DNA from 3 places in the Paenibacillus sp. 7541 genome. Region 3 is predicted to be linked to each of the others. Evidence: riboswitches for the same ligand, from Rfam matches in the RefSeq annotation. Region 3 holds a riboswitch; each other region holds the start of a gene.
The links. Region 3 has a riboswitch for thiamine pyrophosphate ahead of CHH75_RS10925 (ECF transporter S component). Riboswitches for the same ligand answer to the same signal wherever they lie in the genome.

Region 1 (6,393 bases), on a different contig from region 3:
CGGCAAATTCGAGGCCTTGAAGCTTGTCATCAATCGACGTACGTGCAGACAGCATCAGAATCGGCAGAACCGGACAAGCCTTCTTGATTCGCTGCCCCACCGTGAAGCCGTCAAGCCCCGGCAGCATCACGTCCAGGATGACAACGGCGCAGTTATCCGCTTCCTCCACAGCACGTTCCCCGCTGGTAAGCCACGTGACGCTGTACCCCTTTTCCTTCAGAAACTCACTCACCCATTCGCCTATTTCACGGTCATCCTCAATATATAAAATGCTTGCGCTCAAGTAACCTCTCCCCTTCATCCCAAGCTTGTCCGCCGGGCGTCCCTCCGGCTCCTGTTGGCATTCATTGTATCATGAGCAGACCCGCCCTTAAAACGGGTGCTTCGTTTCACCATTACGTTGTAACCTTGTCACCCAGCCTTTTCACTCAGCTATTCCCTCCAGCTACTTTCTCAAGCCATTTTCTTCGGACTACTTTCTTCGGACTACTTTCTTCGGACTACTTTCTCAGGCTACTTCCTTAAGCTGCATCCTTAGCCATTCCTCAACCCCCTCTCTTACGCCACTCTTTTCCGCCGCTCTCTCTGCTAATTCCCCCCTAATATTGTGCAAACGTTTGACTCCAATCGGGATTTTTGGAGAAAAAGAACCCCCTGATCGTGAATCGTCCCGCCTTCCTGCTGTTGCACAGTATATTTACAAGCACACCGTTTAACGTTAATATAGCAGTTGTAACCGTTTAACTCTATCTGTGCCAAAGGATTGGTTAAACCTTTAACACTATGGATCCGGACCGTATTAAATGGAGCCTGCTTCACGATTTTCTTCCATTTAATCAAGCAAACGGTTCCACAGGAGGTCCTTGTTATGAATGTAACGATTAAAGATGTTGCCAAACGGGCGGGAGTATCCCCCTCCACGGTCTCACGCGTGCTCTCCAATCACCCGAGAATCAGCCGCGAAACATCGCAGAAGGTTCGAGACATTATGGAGGAGATGGGCTATCACCCGAATATGATGGCCAAGAGCCTGGTGTCCAAAACGACGGAAACGATATGTGTCATTCTGCCCAAGCCCGCCGAGGAACTGTTTCTGAATCTGTTCTTCATGGAGCTTATCCGCGGCATCGTCACCCAGGCCAACCGTTCCGGCTATGATGTGCTGATCAGCTCGGGCGGCAGTGAGAAGGAAGAAGTTGAAGCGGTGTCCCGCTTGCTCAATGGCCGCCGTGTGGACGGAGCTATCCTTCTGTATTCCAGGCAGGACGACGCGGTCGTTGACTACCTGAAGGCGAATGAATATCCGTTCGTGCTTATCGGGCGCAGCGAGAAGTATCCGGATCTGCTGTCTGTCGACACGGATAATGTACAGGCCGCTTATGATGCGACCAAACACCTGATTACCTTCGGCCATGAGCGGATCGGCTTTGTCAGCGGGCCACCGAATCTGATGGTGTCCCAGGACCGCCTGAAGGGGTATGGCCAGGCATTGGCAGATGCCGGGCTGACCATGCGCAAGGAGTGGATCGTGGAAGGCGAGTTTCTGCAGGAAAGCGGCTATCGTGCGATGTCCTTTTTTATGAATTTGCCGGAGCGTCCAACAGCGCTTGTCATCGTGGATGACATCGTTGCCTTCGGGGTACTGCGGGGATTAAACGAGCTTGGGTATAAGGTGCCCCAGGATGTATCCATCATCAGCTTCAACAATATTTCGTTGTCCGAATTGTCCAATCCGCCGCTCAGCAGCGTGGACATCGGCATCTATAACCTCGGCTACACCGCTTCCCAGGCATTGATCCAGAGCATTCGCAATCCTAACGAGAAGGGCCGCCCAAGCCGCTATATTATCCCGCACCGGCTCATGATTCGCGAATCTTCGATGCACTCTGCCCCGAAGTAGTGGTGCATCGCTTTATTCAATCGTTTGCACATAAGCCGGTTGCTGCTGGATGCGACCTCTTATACCACCCTGCTGCAAGCTCAGGAGAAGTGCTTCCCTGGGCTTGCTCCCTATAAAGCTTTCAATCACACAACTATCCTGATAAATAAAAACGAAGGGAAGTTTCCTCCCCCTCGATCATTTTCCATATCATATGAATGTTGAATCCCTTAACATAGCATCAGTTGCGACTGGGGTCCCTTGAGCGGTCTTTCCGCCGGTTTCCCAAATAAATAGCCCTGGGCTAGTTCGATGCCGATCTGCCGGCAGTATTGGAACTCCTCACGGCGTTCTATTCCTTCTGCAAGCACCTTGGCCCCGAATTCATGGGCCGTTCGTGTAATCATCTGAAGCTGTTGTTGTTTCACACTGTTCTGCTCGCAATGGTCAATCAGGCTGCGGTCGATTTTGACATAATCGGGCTTCAGCAGCACCATCTGCTCCAATGTGGAGTATCCGGCGCCCACGTCATCCATGGCTAAGGAAATGCCGTGTTTACGATAGGTATCAAAAATCGCCTGGAGATGCTGAATATCATCAATTCTTTCCGTCTCAACAACCTCGAACACGAAATCGCACGGGTCCAGATGATGGCTCTCCAGCACGCGGAACGTCTGCACCAGCGATTTCTTCGGGTCCGAAATCGAGGAAGGCAGAAAGTTGATAAACCGCTTTACACCACTCGGCAGCCACTTGGCGCTGGCCTCAATGGCCGCATTGCGGGCTTCACGGTCCAGAAAATAATGCAGACCTGCACGTCGTGCTGTATCAAAGAGCTTCTGGGGAGGGAATGGCCTGCCGTTCTTAGCCGGACGCAGCAAAAATTCATAAGCCACAATCTGCTCGCAGCGGTCTACAATAGGCTGCATATGGCTCGTAAATTGTTGATCCAGGATAATATTCAGCATATCGCATTGATCATTCTCCGGCCCGAGCTGCTCGGCCATCGTCCACGGATGGTGCTGCTGTGGAGTCGCTCCGTCCATGATGCGGAAGCTGATCTCTTCCCTTGATCCATTCGGAAGTCCCCGAAGCAGCCGGATTAGCGACACCAGCTCATCCCGCCCCTGATAGCTGACAGCACACCCTTCGCGGGTATTGCGCACGGTGCCGCCCCACCCGTCAAGCAGATGAAGAAGCTCTGCGTAAGCTGGTCTGATCTGAACAATTCCCTGGTCCTCAAACGGTTCAAAGGTGCTGCGGTTGTCGCACAACATGTTCATCCCCCTCGGCAAGCTTTCACTAAGCTTCTTATCGGCATTTGGATATGAATTCTTTGTATAATATGCTTTTTTGTAATGAATATGTAAAACAAAACAATCAAAGTTAATCATTTGCATTATGTCTGACAAGCGTTGAAGCAATAAAGAAGAAGGGGAACGCGGCCCGGCCACTTTCGTGATCCCATGATTTATGTAAACCTTGCTGGTGCAAAAGGATTAAAAATCGATCTATAAATCATGATACTTTTCACCCATTAAAATGTAAAGAAAAGTTAAGCGAGAACATATATACCCACTTGACAGGTAGGAATTATATGTTAAGATGTGATTCAAATTGGACGAACAGGAAAGGATGTGGCCAGTATGCCATCTCATAAACGGCTCGATCATGTCGGAGTTATGGTGCGGGATCTTGAGGCGACCATCGACTTCTACACGAAGGTTGTCGGTCTTGAATTGAAGGATCGTGTCAAGCATACGAACGGGGTGATCGAACTTGCCTTCCTCGGCTTTAACGGCAGCGATGAGACCGAAGTGGAGCTTATACAAGGATACAGCGACAGCCTTCCGGCTGAAGGAGCGGTACATCACTTTGCAGTGAGCACAGACCAGATCGAGGCGGAGTACGCCCGGGTTCAGAAGCTCGGCGTGCCGCATCTTGATGAGGAAATTGTGACGCTGCCAAACGGCTACCGTTATTTCTTCCTTCATGGGCCAAACGGAGAATGGATTGAATTTTTCCAGCGCTAAAAATGATTCCCCCGCGCGATCACGACGAGACGAGGCTTTAGTATACGAGTCTCGTCTTTTTCGTATTGCTTCATCGATGCGATATTCAGCGCCCATGCCCATCGAGTCTGGCGAATGCAGCTGTTTGGGGGCTGGATGTGATCAAAGACGAGCATCCCGCCTGGAAATAGTCCGGCTCTCTCTCAGCCCGCACAGGCTGGACAGCTCCAGCCATTAGGTCTATAATAACGGTTAGTTAAGCCTATAACTTCATCATACTTACAGGGGAGCTGGAATCGGCCGGCTGAGAGTGTATCCCATCAAGATACTGACCCTTACACCTGATCTGGGTAATGCCAGCGTAGGAATCCTGACACTGCGGCTCGATATGGATGCCGTGGAATACTTACGCCGTCATGCGCCCCGAGATCCTCGGGGCGTTTCTTATTATTGTGAAGTCACAGGCAGCTAGAATGAAGATGAGGGAGAGAGAAGAACATGATTAAACCGAAATGGACCGCGTTATTGCTCGCATGCATGCTGCTTCTTGTCGCGGCCGGCTGCGGCACAGACAATCAGAAGAGCGGCAGTACGCCGAATCCGAATGATGCTGGCAACAGCGGGGAGACCGCGGAGGCGCCGCGCGATATCCAGCTGATGCTGGATTGGTCAGCCAATACCAATCATACGGGACTGTACGTCGCCAAGGAGCTCGGCTATTACGAAGAAGAAGGACTCAACGTAAGCATTGTGCAGCCGGGCGCCGGCGGCACGGATACGCTGGTCGCCTCGGGGAACGTGCCATTTGGCATCAGCTATCAGGAGGGCGTGACACTTGCACGGACGCAAGGACTTCCGCTCGTGTCGATTGCGGCAGTCATTCAGCATAACACCTCCGGATTTGCCGCTCCGGTCGACCGGAATATCAAGACCGCAGCTGACTTTGAAGGCAAGGCCTACGGCGGCTGGGGCTCGCCGGTGGAAGAAGCCGTCATGAAATCCATAATGGATATCGACGGCGCTGACGTCAGCAAGGTGAACATCGTCAATATCGGGGATGCCGATTATTTTACGGCGGTTAAACGCGACATCGATTTCGCCTGGATCTTCTATGCCTGGACCGGGATCGAGGCAGAGCTTCGGGGAGAGCCGCTGGACATGATCTATGTGAAAGACTACTCGGACAAGCTGGACTACTACACCCCAGTGATTGTAACCAACGAAACGCTGATTCAGGAAGATCCGGAGCTGGTTAAAGCGTTCATGCGCGCCACGGCAAAAGGATATGAATATGCGATCAACCACCCGGAGGAGGCTGCCGATCTGCTGATCAAGGCCGTTCCGGAGCTGGATGCAGAGCTGGTGCTCGCCAGTCAGAAATGGCTGAGTCCGCGCTATCAGGACGATGCCCCTCGCTGGGGAGAGCAGAAGGCCGAGGTATGGTCCGGCTATGCCGAATGGATGTTTGAACGCGGCCTGCTGGACCAGGAGCTGGATGCGGACAGCGCGTTTACGAATGAATTTTTGCCGGATACCCCTTAATTAACGAAAGGAAGATTGCTCATGGCCAACACACTGTTAAGCATTCAAGTCATCCCGAAGACACCGGACGGCGGGGACAGCATCCCCTATGTCGACGAGGCGATCAAGGTCATCCAGGAATCGGGCGTCAAATATGAGGTGCACCCGCTGGAGACGACGATGGAGGGCGAGCTGTCCGAACTGCTGCAAATTGTCGAACGGATGCATGAAGCGCTCGTCAAGGCAGGCAGCCCAGGCATTATATCTCAAGTCAAAATCGCACACTATCCAGACGGCATCAGTATGGACAAGCTAACGGAGAAATACCGTCCATGAGAAGCTGGTGGAGCTTGATATGGCCGCCCGTGGGGGCGGTCCTATTCTTTTTGGTGCTGTGGCAGGGCGCCGTGTGGCTGTGGGATATTGAACCGTATATTCTACCTGCCCCTTCATCCATCGGGCTTGAGATGGTATCCGGCTCACCAGTGCTGCTGAATCATACGCTGGCCACCCTGCGGCTGACCCTGATCGGCTTCCTGATCGGAACAGGCACCGGCATTGTCATTTCCCTGGCGCTGCATCTTATTCCAATGCTTCGAAAGGCACTGTATCCGCTGCTTATTCTCAGTCAGAATGTGCCTACCATCGCGCTGGCCCCGCTGCTCATGATCTGGTTCGGGTTCGGGATGCTGCCCAAAATCATTGTCATCACCCTCGTCTGCTTCTTCCCCGTAGCGGTGGCTGCCCTGGACGGGCTGGCCCGGACAGACCGGACGATGTTGAATTATATGAAGATGACCGGGGCGGGCACCTGGCAAATCTTCACCAAGCTGGAGCTGCCTCACGCCCTCCCTTCGATCTTCTCGGGGCTACGGATCGCCGCCACCTATTCGGTCATGGGCGCGGTCATTGGCGAGTGGATCGGAGCTGACCGGGGCATCGGCTACTATATGATGCTGCAGAGAGCCGGCTACCGCACCG
Region 2 (6,393 bases), on a different contig from region 3:
TGGATAGGGATGCTAAGGTGATTTGTACGATCAATCGTACAAATGGCTTGTCATCCCTGGATTTAGCATAGGATTTGTACGATCAATCGTACAAATCTTCATGTGGCGAAGCATGGAAGCACGTCCCATCCTTTCTGCCGGAGCAGGCGGGGCGGGTGTGCTTTTTTGTCGTTGCATGCAAAAAAATCCGCCCATCCCTTCACAGGTGGAAGAGTGGGCGGATGGCTATATGGTTCGACTCGGGGCGCGTCAGACTGCCTCATTGGCGGTCGGGCCCTTGCGCTGTGCCATAAGTGCGGATCAGCGACCGCTTTGCGTCACCACGCCCTGGAGCCGCCGCATTGCCGCCGCGACGAGCGGTCAGCGGAGCGTGACCGGAATTTCCTTGACGCCACGCACGATCATGCCAGGCCTCCATTCCAGTTCTTCCGGCTTTGCGGCGAGCGCGATATGCGGGTACCGCCTGAGCAGAGTCTGGATCGCAATCTCTCCTTCCAGGCGGGCCAGCGGCGCCCCCAAGCACAGATGGATGCCGGTGCCAAAGGCAAGATGCGGGCTCTTCTCCTTGGTGATATCAAACACATCCGCATCGCCGAACTGCTCCTCATCCCGATTGGCTGAGTCGAGGGCGACGATAACGAGATCGCCTTTGGCTATCGAATGGCCATGAAAGTCGATATCCTCGCTGGCCCAGCGGGAGGTGCTGAATTCCACAGGACCATTGTATCTGAGCATTTCCTCAATCGCGTTATGAATGTATTCCGGATGTTGAAGAAGCAGTTCCTTCTGCTCCGGATGCTCCATGAGAGCAAGCATGCCGTTGCCGATCAGGTTGACGGTCGTTTCATGCCCCGCAATGATCAGCAGGGTGACCACGCCATATAGCTCCTCCTCGGTTAACTGATCCCCGGCCTCTTCCGCCATCAGCAGTTCGCTGATCAGATCCTTCCCGGGATTTTGCCGCACCTGGGCGAACCAATCGCGCAAATAGTCGATAAATTCCTTGGCATGCTGCTGAAAAGTCGCGGCGTCTTCATTGCCGGAGCCGATGATGGTGTTGGACCATGTACGGAATTTGTCCCGGTCCTCGAGCGGCACCCCGAGTATTTCGCTAATCACAATAATCGGCAGCGGGAAGGCGTAGTCGTCGATCAAGTTCATCTGCTCGCGTCCGGACACCTGGTCCAGAAGATCGTTGGCAATATCCTCGATGTGGCTGCGCATGCCGGCAATCATTTTCGGAGTAAAAGCTTTCTGCACAAGCCCCCGCAGACGGCGGTGGTCCGGCGGATCGGAGAACAGCATGTTGTTCGTGAACACGCTGCGGCTCTCGGGCCCGTACCGTTTGACCATATCCTTGCTAAAGCGCGAATCCTTCAGCACTTCAACCGCATGGTTGTACTTGCTGATGATCCATCCGGGCTCTCCGCTCGGGAACACAACCTTGTAGATCGGAAACGCATGGCGCAGCTTTTTATAATCGGGATAAGGATTGTGTGTAAAGGCTGCGGTGAACAACTCCGGCGGGTGGACCTCATTGCTATTCAACATGACGATCTCCTTTCTGTGCGGCACCTTGCTCACGATTCGCCGCTGTGATATGCGAACTTCTGGGATAAAGCACATGATATATATTCCATTTTTTAATTGTCAAAACCTTTATTTGTAAAGAGTATCTTTATGACAAAATTGTGACGGACGTCACTTTGACCTGCATTTGGACACGAATCGGCACCCATGTAAAGAAATTGTATAGCAGCATCCTATAACCTAGGTCTATAGACTTATGTAATTAGGGTGATGTCCATGACAAAAGAGTATTTCGAAGAAATGAGAAAGTTCAGCCACAATGATGATATGAGATACAAACTGCTGATGCGCGGGGTCCGGCAGCTGTATGAAGAAAGACAGAAGGAGAAGAACCCGCTCGGTATTCTTCGTCGTCGCAAAAGAAATCGGTCAGTCCGCGTCGGCAAATGGTAAACCAGTAGCCATCAAATGAAAGTTTGACAGCAGAAGAAAACCTATTGTACAGTATTAGTCAAAAGAATAGGAAGTCCACTAGGGGAGCCGTCAGCGGCTGAGACAGGAGCATATCCTGGACCCTTTGAACCTGATCTAGTTCGTACTAGCGTAGGAAAGTGGAGCCTTCATAATACAGGATGGCAGCGTCACTTGACGTTGTCGGTCCTATGCGATGAAGCCGCTCCAGTTTTCGGGGCGGCTTTTTTGGTTGTCCACGAAAATCGGTGATCACGGGACTCCCTGCTCTTTATTTTTCAGGAGGTGGGGTATACATGCGTTTTTCAGAGGAGCTTCGCCGCGAGGCGGACGGTATTTTTGAGGCTATTTTTCAACATCCCTTTGTCAGAGGTATTGCCGAAGGACAGCTGGGCAAGGAGCAGCTGACCCATTACGTCAAGCAGGATTTCGAGTATTTAAATGCCTATATGCGGATTTATGGCATCGCGATTTCCAAATGTGCGAACCGGGAGGACATCGCGGCATTTAACGAGCAGATCTCGTTTATTCTGAACAGTGAGATTCACCCGCATCATAATTTTTGTACGGTCGCTGGCGTCAGTTACGAGGAATTGCAGGGTTACCCGCTGGCGCCTTCCGCACATCACTATATCCGTCACATGCTGACGGTGGCGCACGAGGGCAGTTTGGGCGAGATTATGGCGGTGCTGCTGCCATGCCCATGGACGTACCTGGAAATCGGCCGCAGGCTGATGGAGCAAGTGAACCCGGATGAGAATCATCCGTTCCAGGAATGGATTCAGTTCTACGGCAGCCGGGCGGGAGGTGCCACGGATAAATTTCGTCAAAGGGTGGATGCCTGGGCGGAAACGGCAACGGCGGATGAGCGCAGACGGATGAAGGAGCATTTTATGCTCAGCTGCCAGCTGGAGTATATGTTCTGGGATATGGCTTATAAGCTGGAGGCGTGGCCGGTGCCGATGCCGGAAGCGATCTCCCGGCCTGTACAGCCGATCTGAGTATGTAGGAGGCAGGATGATATGAGTCTGTTGGAACAAAAGCTTTCTGGACTTCTCACTAAGGTGCGAAATGAGAAGCCGCTCGTTCATAACATGACCAACGTCGTTGTTACGAATTTTACGGCAAATGGCCTTTATGCGCTGGGCGCTTCGCCTGTAATGGCTTATGCTCCGGAGGAAGTGGCCGATATGGCCAAGATCGCCGGTGCCCTCGTGCTGAACATTGGGACGCTCAGCCGTGAACAGGTCGATGCAATGATTATTGCTGGGCAATCCGCCAATGCTCACGGCGTACCGGTCTTGCTGGACCCGGTTGGCGCCGGGGCAACCCCTTTCCGTACGGAGTCGTCGCTTCGAATTATGCAAGAGGTCAACGTTGCGCTGGTCAGAGGCAATGCGGCTGAAATCGCCCATCTGATCGGAGAGAGCCGGAGCATTCGCGGCGTGGATGCAGGGGATGACGAATCGAGCAGCGGCCATTCCGAGCTTGCAGTTCGGGCTTCACGCAAGCTGGACACCGTCGTGGCCATTACCGGAGCGGAGGATGTCATTACAGATGGGGACACGTTACGGGTGGTTCGTGGCGGAGATGCCAGACTGACTAAGATAACGGGAGCAGGCTGTCTATTGACCTCGGTGCTTGGCGCCTTTGCCGCGGTGGAGCCGGACGTGCTGCTTGCCGGTACAGCTGGGCTGGCCTTCTACGGGGCAGCGGCTTTCCGAGCGGGGGCACGCACGACAGATCTGGGGCCGGGCAGCTTCCAGACAGCCTTCCTGGATGAACTGGACCGGCTTGCACCGGACTCGCTGACCGGGCATGCGACGGTGCAGGATTATGCGGCAACGGGGGGAATAACATCATGATGAATGAGCACAGGGTATATAAAGCGCTGACGATTGCGGGCTCCGACAGCGGAGGCGGTGCCGGCATCCAGGCGGATCTTAAGACTTTTCAGGAGCTGGGAGCCTATGGCATGTCGGCCATCACGGCCATTACGGTACAGAATACGCTCGGCGTCCAAGGGGTCTATCCGCTGCCGGCGGAAGCATCTGCAGAGCAAATTCATGCGGTCGGCACCGATATCGGGGTCGATGCGCTGAAGACCGGGATGCTGTTCAGTGCCGAGATTATACGGCTGGTAGCGGAGCAAATAAGAGCTTTTGGCTGGGAGAAGGTGGTCGTTGATCCGGTGATGATTGCCAAGGGAGGCGCGGAGCTGCTTCAGATGGAAGCGATCCAGGCGCTGAAGGAGGAGCTGCTGCCGCTAGCGATGGTCGTTACGCCGAATATTCCGGAAGCGGAGGCGCTGGCGGATATGAAGATTCGGACGATGGAGGACCGCCGAGAGGCTGCGAGACGTATTCATCAGTCCGGGCCGAAGATGATTGTCATCAAGGGCGGCCATGATGAAGAGGGCGGGAGCAGCCAGGTGCTGGACCTGTTCTATGACGGCTCATCCTTCACAGAGCTGATAGGCAAAAGGGTAACGACCACGCATACACACGGAACAGGCTGTACTTTCTCAGCTGCAATTACGGCTGGTCTGGCGAAGGGCATCTCTCCATCGCAGGCGATTCTGGATGCCAAAGCCTTCATCCAGGCTGCGATTGAGGATGAGCTGGGAATCGGCCACGGTCATGGTCCAACCAACCATTGGGCCTACCGCCGCCGCAATGGGATGCTTGTATAATCAGGATCAAGCAACCAGGCATTATAGCTGAATATGTACATGAGATAGATAGACAAGCTTCGATATCGATAGATATCGGGGCTTGTTTTTTATTATGGAAAAATTATAGAAATTAAGCTTGAGAGTTGACATGCAAGAATTGAACAGTAATACTGGAACTGATTATTATTCCATAATATGGATTCCGTGTGGGGTCTTGTTGGAGGTTGTTCCATTTGAATACAACAACCACGATACGATCACAATTAGAGGATTATCTTCGAACTAAGGGGTTGACCATCAATCGCTTTGCTGAGATATCCAATACCAACTCTGGGACGATTAGTTCTATTATTAATGGTACTCGGCCAATATCAATGCAACAACTCGATCGTATTACGTCCGGCATGGAGCTCCCCGAGGGAGCGCTATACGAGCTGTATGTTGAGGAGTGCTTTCGTTATTCACCTAATTGGCGTCGGTTACGCCCTTTCCTATACCGCTGTGCGGAACTGGACAAACTCGATTGCATCCATAAGATTGTTCAATTGATGATGGACAGTCTTATCTATCTCCCACTATTGTTCGATACTGCTGAAGATTGGTATCAACAGGGAAACGAATCAGCGGCAGCGATCATCTATGAATGTGTGGCTGAAAGTGAGAAATATCAGCATTCTGAACGGCTTGCTTTATGCCAGTACAGGTTATTTTCGATTTCAGTCGGCTCCAATCAACAGCTCAATTTACAAGCAGCTACGAAGTTTGAAGGTTTTGTAGAACGTTTGGATGAGATCGACCAGCTCGACGCATTGAAAGACCTTGCTAATATATATGCGGCTCTCGGGCGATGGGGTAAAGTAGATGAAATTGCAGAGAAGATGGGGAGAAAGGCCAGTATCTTATACCGGAACAAGTATCAGACGTCGAGAAGACGTGTATTGCATAAGGAACCGAAGAAACCTTTATTTCTATATATCATTTATTCCTACCTGTTGCGGTCCGGGGTTAGTGATGCGCGAGGCGAGTACGAGCAGGCTCTTAGTTATGTATCTCTGTACAGTGATCTTGACTGGGTAGTAGAAGATTCAGAGGAAGCTCGTCAGATCATAGCACAATACAAGATGTGGGCAACTGCCAATAGGTATATGTACAAACTCATGATGGGGGATGTTGAAGTTCTTCCTGAATATGTGGCCTACATTGAGGTCAGGCCTGATGAGATATTGCCCGCACTTTACAAGATACTTCAAGCGGCCAACCGTTTCGGTTTAGATATCGATTCGGTCTTGAAGAAATTCGAACAGCAAATTTCTGAATTTGCTACCGGTAAAGGGCTAACTGGCACCTACAACGAACAAGTAGCATCCGATCGCTATATTCGTTTTGTGATTGAGCTGGCGATTTATCATTTAAACAAGCAGCGGTATGAAGTCGTCGTTGATTACTTGCTGGAAGGATTGAGGGCAGCAACAAGAATTAATAGGATTTGGGCGACTCGGAGCTCTACGGAGTGGGATGGAAATCATTCTAGCAGTAACGGAGAGAATCACTCCCATCATTGGCGGTTGTTGATTTTAGGAATAATAAGCATGCTTGGCCAACAAGAAGGATTATCCGGCCAAGAGATTTCTGAATGGCTGTGAAAATAGTAAAGATTGAATCTAGCAGCCCTAAATATAAGTCATAGGAGTCATTCTCCTATGGCTTGTTTTTTTACA
Region 3 (6,393 bases):
GCGGATCCCGCGCGCTGGGGCGTCCTTGTGCAGCTGGGTGGAGCAGGGGCCCTGCTGGTATTGCGGGCTCCGCTCCGCTTGAACCGCTTAAACGAAGCGCCGACACCGTTCGCTGTCAGAGATTCATGGCATCAGAAAGCGCAGATTACACCCTGCTCCGGACTGAACCCGGTTGCGGGATCATCTGCGCTTTTTTTGGCTGTAACCAAAAGGAGGAAGGGGAATGACAAAGATAGAGGAACAGCGGGTGGCCCTGGTCACAGGTGCTTCCAGCGGCTTCGGCATGCTGATCAGCCTGGCGCTGGCCCAAGCCGGATACATTGTAGTTGCGGGTGTCCGGAGGCCGGAGGCAGAAGATGAGCTGCGTTTGCGTGCGGAACAGGAAGGGGCTCGAGGGTTGATTCATCCGCTTCGGCTGGACATTTGCCGCCCGGAGCACATTGAGCAGGCCTCGGCATACATCGAAGATACCTACGGCCGTCTCGACGTGCTGGTGAACAACGCCGGTGAAGCGGTCGGGGGCATGGTGGAGGAAGTGCCGCTTGCGGATTGGAGAAGACAGATGGAGACGAACTTCTTCGGCACGCTGGCGGTGACACAGGCGATGCTTCCTCTGCTGCGTACAACCGGGCGCGCCAAAATCATCATGCTGAGCAGCATCAGCGGTGTGGTTGGCTTTCCGGGATACGGGCCGTATGCCGCATCCAAATTCGCGGTAGAAGGGTTCAGTGAAAGCCTGTCGATGGAGCTGGCCCCTTGGGGTGTCGATGTGGTGCTGGTCCAGCCGGGCGCTTATGGCACCCCGATCTGGCGCAAGAGCTTCGGGGCGATCCAGAGCGGGGAGCATTCCCCGTACCGCGAGGTATTAACCGGCGTGCTGGCCTATTCCAAGCGGACAGCCGAGCAGGCCGGAGACCCGATGGAGGTCGCCAGGCTGGTGGCACGGATTGCCACTATGCGTAAACCGAAATTTCGTTATCGGCTGCCCCGTTCGACCCAGTGGTCGGCCTGGATGAAGCTTCTGCTGCCGGACCGGCTGTTCCAGCGCATCGTCATGAGGCTGCTGCGTCAGAAGGACGCAGGCAGGGAATAACGCTGACGCAAGAACAGGGGACTAGTTTGCTTTTTCATTCGGATGAAGGACTCCCAGAAGCTCGCCCATTTTGACCCTTGAGCCGGTCTCTAAATCTCCGCGTGGCGTGAATGTGCCGCTTTCGGTCAGAAGCACGACGGTGGAGCCGAATTCGAAGTAAGCCAGCTCATCGCCGATCTGCCACTGCTTGACCTCGTCGCTCACATATTGAATGCTGCTGACGTTCATCGCGCCAACCTTCACAACAGCGACCTCGCCGAATTCATGCGCAATGTATGTAATCAGCCGTTCGTTCCGGCTCAGCACGGACCGGATATGGGTCATTGCAAAATCATTGACCGGGTACACCTTGCCCTTCAGATGCTCGCTTTCCGTCTGCACGCCGGTAACCGGGGAGTGAATGCGGTGGTAATCCGTCGGACTTAGATACAGCACAAATACATACCCGTTGATATAATGCTCAATTCGCGGGGAGTGGTTCAGCAGCTCGGCTATCGTGTAGTCTTGCCCCTTCACATTGACAATGGTGCCTGCCTGAATCAAACCCTGCGCGGTAATGGTGGCATCGACCGGACTGACCATGGCGCTCTGTGTATCATCGATGGAGCGCATGCCGATTTTCAGTCTGCGGGAGAAGAACTCGTTCAGCGAGCGGTATTCGTGAATTTCCTTCTCCGCTTCGTGGGCGGGAATTTGATATACCCGAATGAATGTCGGTATAAGATAACGGCTGACTCCACTGTGAGAGAAGCGCCCCATCAGCTTGGAAAGCCACTTTCGGGAAGACAGTTCGGTCATTAGCCGCAGCAAATGTTTAGCCATGAAATTCTCCTTTTCCTGCATGTGTCTATAGGATCTTGATGGCGGTTTCATATCACCGGTTGATAGACGCATGGTAAGTACAATCTGATATTGACACAGTTTTGATTCGAAATCAATAAATCGGTCAATTTGTAAAATGGTTCTTGCAAATTTGCGATGGGCTGTGTATTTTTAGATTAGCATAAAACCGAATAGGGAGTACGGGGGCTTGAGTGAATCAGGCTGAGATTGCAGCTGTTATCCCGCTGCTGACCGTTAATCTGAACTGGGTAATGCCAGCGTAGAGAATATCCGACCCTGCCTATACTAGGGCCTATTTTCCGTCTGCGCATTTTTCCAGACGGTTTTTTGTTGTGTGGATTTGGAATGAATGAGCAGCCGGCCGGCGCGAATCTTGCCAATCCTGTTCGCCACGAAATAAAGGTTGAGAGGGGTATGAAGGTTTATGGGAGTTCCAGTTAAAGAAAATTTGGAATTACAGTCCCGGAAAGGACTGCGAGTCAGCGATATTTTGGTTACCGTATTGGTGTCACTGGTGTTTGGGATTGTGTATCACTTTTGGGGATCGGTATATAGCTTGCTCAAGCCGTTTCAGGCGGATGAGCTGCTGTACGGGATGTGGTTTGCAGCGGCAACGCTTGCTTTTCTGCTGATCCGTAAGCCGGGCGTCGCGATTATTGCAGAGTTGGCGGCCGCGCACGTGGAAGTGCTGTTTGGCAGCGGCTGGGGTCTGACCCTGCTTATGTACGGGCTGATTCAAGGACTTGGAGCCGAGCTGGTCTTTGCGGCATTCCGCTACCGGAACTACAGCGTGTGGGTTGCTGCAGCGGCAGGAGCTGTGGCAGCGCTTGGCTCGATGGTGCTCGATTTCTACTACAGCTACACGGATGATTTGGAATCCTGGCTGTTCATTGCCAAATACGGCATGCGTATCCTCAGCGGCGCGGTCATCGCCGGTCTGCTCATGGTGCTGCTGGCGAAGGCGCTTGAGCGTACAGGCGTAACGGCGCTGCTCCGCCCGGCTTCATCGAAGGATTACGAAGCATTGGACGATCCGCGCCATGGCTGATCAGGGAACTGGGCGCAGTGCCGCTTGGGAGCCGATGGCGGCGGAAGGGCTTCGAGAGCCTAGGGAGCAGGCAGTATCCGTGGAGGGGCTCCGGCTGAAATACCCCGGGGAAGAGCGGCTGACGTTCAAGGATGTATCCTTTAAGGCCGCGCCGGGTGAAAAAGTGCTGCTGCTCGGGCCGAGCGGATGCGGAAAATCGACGCTGCTGCAGGTGCTCAGCGGCATGATTCCGAAGGCGACCGAGGTGCCGATGAAATGTGAGAACCGGCAGCTTCCCCGTTCATGGGCTTACGTGTTCCAGGATCCGGACACGCAGTTTTGCATGCCGTATGTGGATGAGGAGCTGGCTTTCGTTCTGGAGAATCTTGCGGTCCCCCGGGACGAGATGAAAGCGAGAATGCGCGAAGCGCTGGATGCGGTCGGCCTGCATCTCAAGGAGCTGCATATGCCGATCAGCCACTTGTCACAAGGAATGAAGCAACGGCTGGCACTGGCATCGGCACTGCTGCTGGAACCGGAGGTGCTGTTCCTGGATGAGCCTTCGGCTCTGCTTGATCCGGAAGGCCGGCGTCAGATCTGGGAAGCGGTGAAGCGAGTGTCCGCCGGACGTACCCTGATCATCGTGGAGCACCGGATCGAAGAGATGGCAGACTATGTGGACCGGATCGTGCTGTTCGGACCGGATGGCGTGATATTGGGCGAAGGCCCGCCGAAGGAAGTGTTCGCTCGTTATGAATCGGAGCTGAAGTCCTACGGCATCTGGTATCCCGGCGTGTGGGAGGACTATGCAGCTTCGCGCGCGGGGCAGCAGTGGTTCCCCCGCATCGCTTCGAGCAGCGCGGCTGGATCGTTATCCTCCCTGGAACCGGTGGTGGCCTCCTCCGGTGAAGGGAGGGGGCGTCCGGATCAGGAGAATGAAGTCGTGAATCCGTACGCGAGCGTAAGCGCGAATCGCTGCAGCCGTGAGCCGCAGATCACGCTGCAGAGCTTCGCTGGCCAGCGGCGCAGTCAGCCTGTGATCGCATTGGATCATGCGGAGGTATTCCCGGGTGATTATGTGGCGATCCTCGGCCCGAACGGAGCTGGCAAAAGCTCGCTTCTGCTAAGCCTGATGGGCTTACTGCCATCTGAAGGGACCTACATTCTTGGCGGCGAGCATGTGGTTAAGGGAAAGCGGAAGAAGCTTCGCAAACGCAGGGAACAGCAGCTTCGCCAGATCGGGTTTGTGTTCCAGAATCCGGAGCTTCAGTTTGTCACGGAGCGTGTGGGAGATGAGGTTGCTTATTCCTTGCTGGTGGACGGTATGCCTGCCAGTGAAGCGGAGGAAGCATCTCGCAGCATTCTGGAGCGCTTCGGTCTGCATGGGCTGGAAGGAAGGCATCCGTATCAGCTGTCAACCGGTCAGAAGCGCAGGCTCAGTGTCGCTACGGCCATGGCGAGACAGCCTTCGGTTCTGCTGCTGGATGAACCCACCTTCGGGCAGGATGCCCGCAATACGTTTGCGATCCTGGAGATGTGCGAGCAGCTTCGGCGCAGCGGAACCGCGATCCTGATGGTGACACATGAGCTGCAGATCGCTGAGATGGCCGCCACGCATATATGGGAGATCCGCGAGGGCAGGGTGGTGTCCCAGAAGGTGTCGCCAAGATTACATGCGGCAGAATCGGACATGGCCTTGGCGGAGGTGAGTTCATGAGCTTCTGGGGACCTGTCCGTCACACCTGGCTGCATCGGACGAATCCGGTTGTGAAGCTGGGTGTCATCTGTCTGTTGTTCTTCATGACCGTGCTCACTCATGATCTTGATGTCATCATCTATCAAGCGATGATCTTCACGGTTTGCTTGCTGCTGCTAAGCGGCATTCAGCCCTGGAAAATGCTGCTGTTTCTCATTCCGTTCATGATGGCGTTCCTCGCTTCTGCTTCATCGATGATGCTGTTTGGTAAAGGGGATACCATCTGGTGGCAATGGGGCCTGTTCAAAATATCGGAGGAAAGCTTCTACCGCGGTCTGCACCTCGGGTTCAAAGGCATCGCCTTTGCAGCCGAAGGCCTGCTGCTTGTAACCACAACGCAATCGGTCGACTTGTTCTATGCGTTAATGCAGAAGCTTAAACTTCGGCCCAAGTATGCGTACAGCTTCATGGCATCCATCCGTCTGCTGCCGATGGTGTGGGAGGAATTCCTTATTCGTCGGCAGGCGCTGAAGGTGCGCGGGGTACAGCCGGCTCGCGGCCCGCGCAGGCTGGTCGTGCGCGCCGGATTATATGTAGTTCCGCTGCTGGCGCAAAGCATTCGCCGGGCTCACCGCGTGGCTGCGGCGATGGAGGCGAAGCAGTTCGACGGGGACCGGAGTCAGGCGCGAACGTACTACTATCCGTCTCAGTATTCCCGGTATGATGTGCTGACGGTCGGCTTGCTGGCTGCGGCCGTCTGCTGTGCATATGCGGGGGCAAGCTATTATCCGTGGTTTGGCATCGGCGATGTCCGGTTCAATTAAGTGAGAAGCAGAAAGCCAGTCCTGTGGGGGCGGGCTTTCTGCTTCTTCTGTTTGGCTCGCGATATGCGGCTCGGATATAATACTAATGGTAAAGACAGATCTAAACGGCAATGGATCAATATTCATCCACTATCAACTAAAGGCAGGTAACGGCAATGGAATACATATATGAATCGGCACAGCGCAGCTACGAGGATTTCGCGAGCGGCCGGGTGCTGTATAATGCGCGCGGAACGACCTCGTTTCCGGTGAGGCTTGCCAGCGAGATTGTGCAGCGATGTTTACGCATGCTTGAAGACAGGGGGAACGAGGGTCCCTATACCTTATTCGATCCATGCTGCGGGGGCGGCTACCTGTTGACGGTCGCGGGGCTGCTGCACGGCCAGCGCTTCAAGCAGGTCATCGGCTCGGATGTGAACGCCGGCGTGCTGGAATTGGCGGGGAACAATCTGTCCTTGCTTACGCCCGAAGGCATGCAGCGACGCGAGAAGCAGATCAAGGAGCTGATCCAGCTCTATGATAAGCCCTCGCACCATGAAGCGCTTCAAAGTGTTGCCCGCCTGGAGCAGCTGCTGGATCGGTCAGCAATTGAGGAGGTCCGCTGCTTTCAAGGGGATATTACGAATTGGCAGGAGCCATTTGACCTTAAGGCAAACCTTGTGCTAACCGACCTTCCTTATGGACAGATCGTCAGCTGGAACGGGGATAGCGCGGATCCTGTGCATGATTTTTTTGAGCATGTCTATCGTTTACTGGAGCCTGGCCGTGCCGTAGTAGCGGTCATCGCCGATAAAAGTCAGAAATTAAGACATGACCGCTTCACCAAAATACAAGGGTTCAAGGTGGGCAAAAGACAGGTGGCGATTCTCGAGCCGAAGGGCTGATACATCCATAGAACAGGCTGGAGACC

Region 1: linked by a shared signal. The riboswitch ahead of CHH75_RS20430 (ABC transporter substrate-binding protein) and the one ahead of CHH75_RS10925 (ECF transporter S component) in region 3 are both predicted to bind thiamine pyrophosphate.
Region 2: linked by a shared signal. The riboswitch ahead of tenA (thiaminase II) and the one ahead of CHH75_RS10925 (ECF transporter S component) in region 3 are both predicted to bind thiamine pyrophosphate.

Annotation. Positions count from the first base shown of each region.
Region 1 covers NZ_NQLZ01000036.1:37,384-43,776, reverse strand. The annotation lists gene CHH75_RS20450 (response regulator transcription factor) at 1-283, opposite strand, end outside; gene CHH75_RS20445 (LacI family DNA-binding transcriptional regulator) at 869-1,900, shown strand; gene CHH75_RS20440 (EAL domain-containing protein) at 2,110-3,156, opposite strand; gene CHH75_RS20435 (VOC family protein) at 3,526-3,912, shown strand; TPP riboswitch at 4,165-4,276, shown strand; gene CHH75_RS20430 (ABC transporter substrate-binding protein) at 4,390-5,433, shown strand; gene CHH75_RS20425 (MTH1187 family thiamine-binding protein) at 5,455-5,748, shown strand; gene CHH75_RS20420 (ABC transporter permease) at 5,745-6,393, shown strand, end outside.
Region 2 covers NZ_NQLZ01000007.1:166,344-172,736, reverse strand. The annotation lists gene CHH75_RS05665 (cytochrome P450 family protein) at 361-1,548, opposite strand; gene CHH75_RS25200 (hypothetical protein) at 1,858-1,983, shown strand; TPP riboswitch at 2,054-2,157, shown strand; gene tenA (thiaminase II) at 2,298-3,002, shown strand; gene thiM (hydroxyethylthiazole kinase) at 3,024-3,866, shown strand; gene thiD (bifunctional hydroxymethylpyrimidine kinase/phosphomethylpyrimidine kinase) at 3,866-4,693, shown strand; gene CHH75_RS05645 (helix-turn-helix domain-containing protein) at 4,909-6,318, shown strand.
Region 3 covers NZ_NQLZ01000016.1:74,323-80,715, reverse strand. The annotation lists gene CHH75_RS10935 (SDR family oxidoreductase) at 224-1,093, shown strand; gene asd (archaetidylserine decarboxylase) at 1,115-1,915, opposite strand; TPP riboswitch at 2,106-2,219, shown strand; gene CHH75_RS10925 (ECF transporter S component) at 2,361-2,984, shown strand; gene CHH75_RS10920 (ABC transporter ATP-binding protein) at 3,019-4,680, shown strand; gene CHH75_RS10915 (energy-coupling factor transporter transmembrane component T family protein) at 4,677-5,483, shown strand; gene CHH75_RS10910 (hypothetical protein) at 5,639-6,367, shown strand.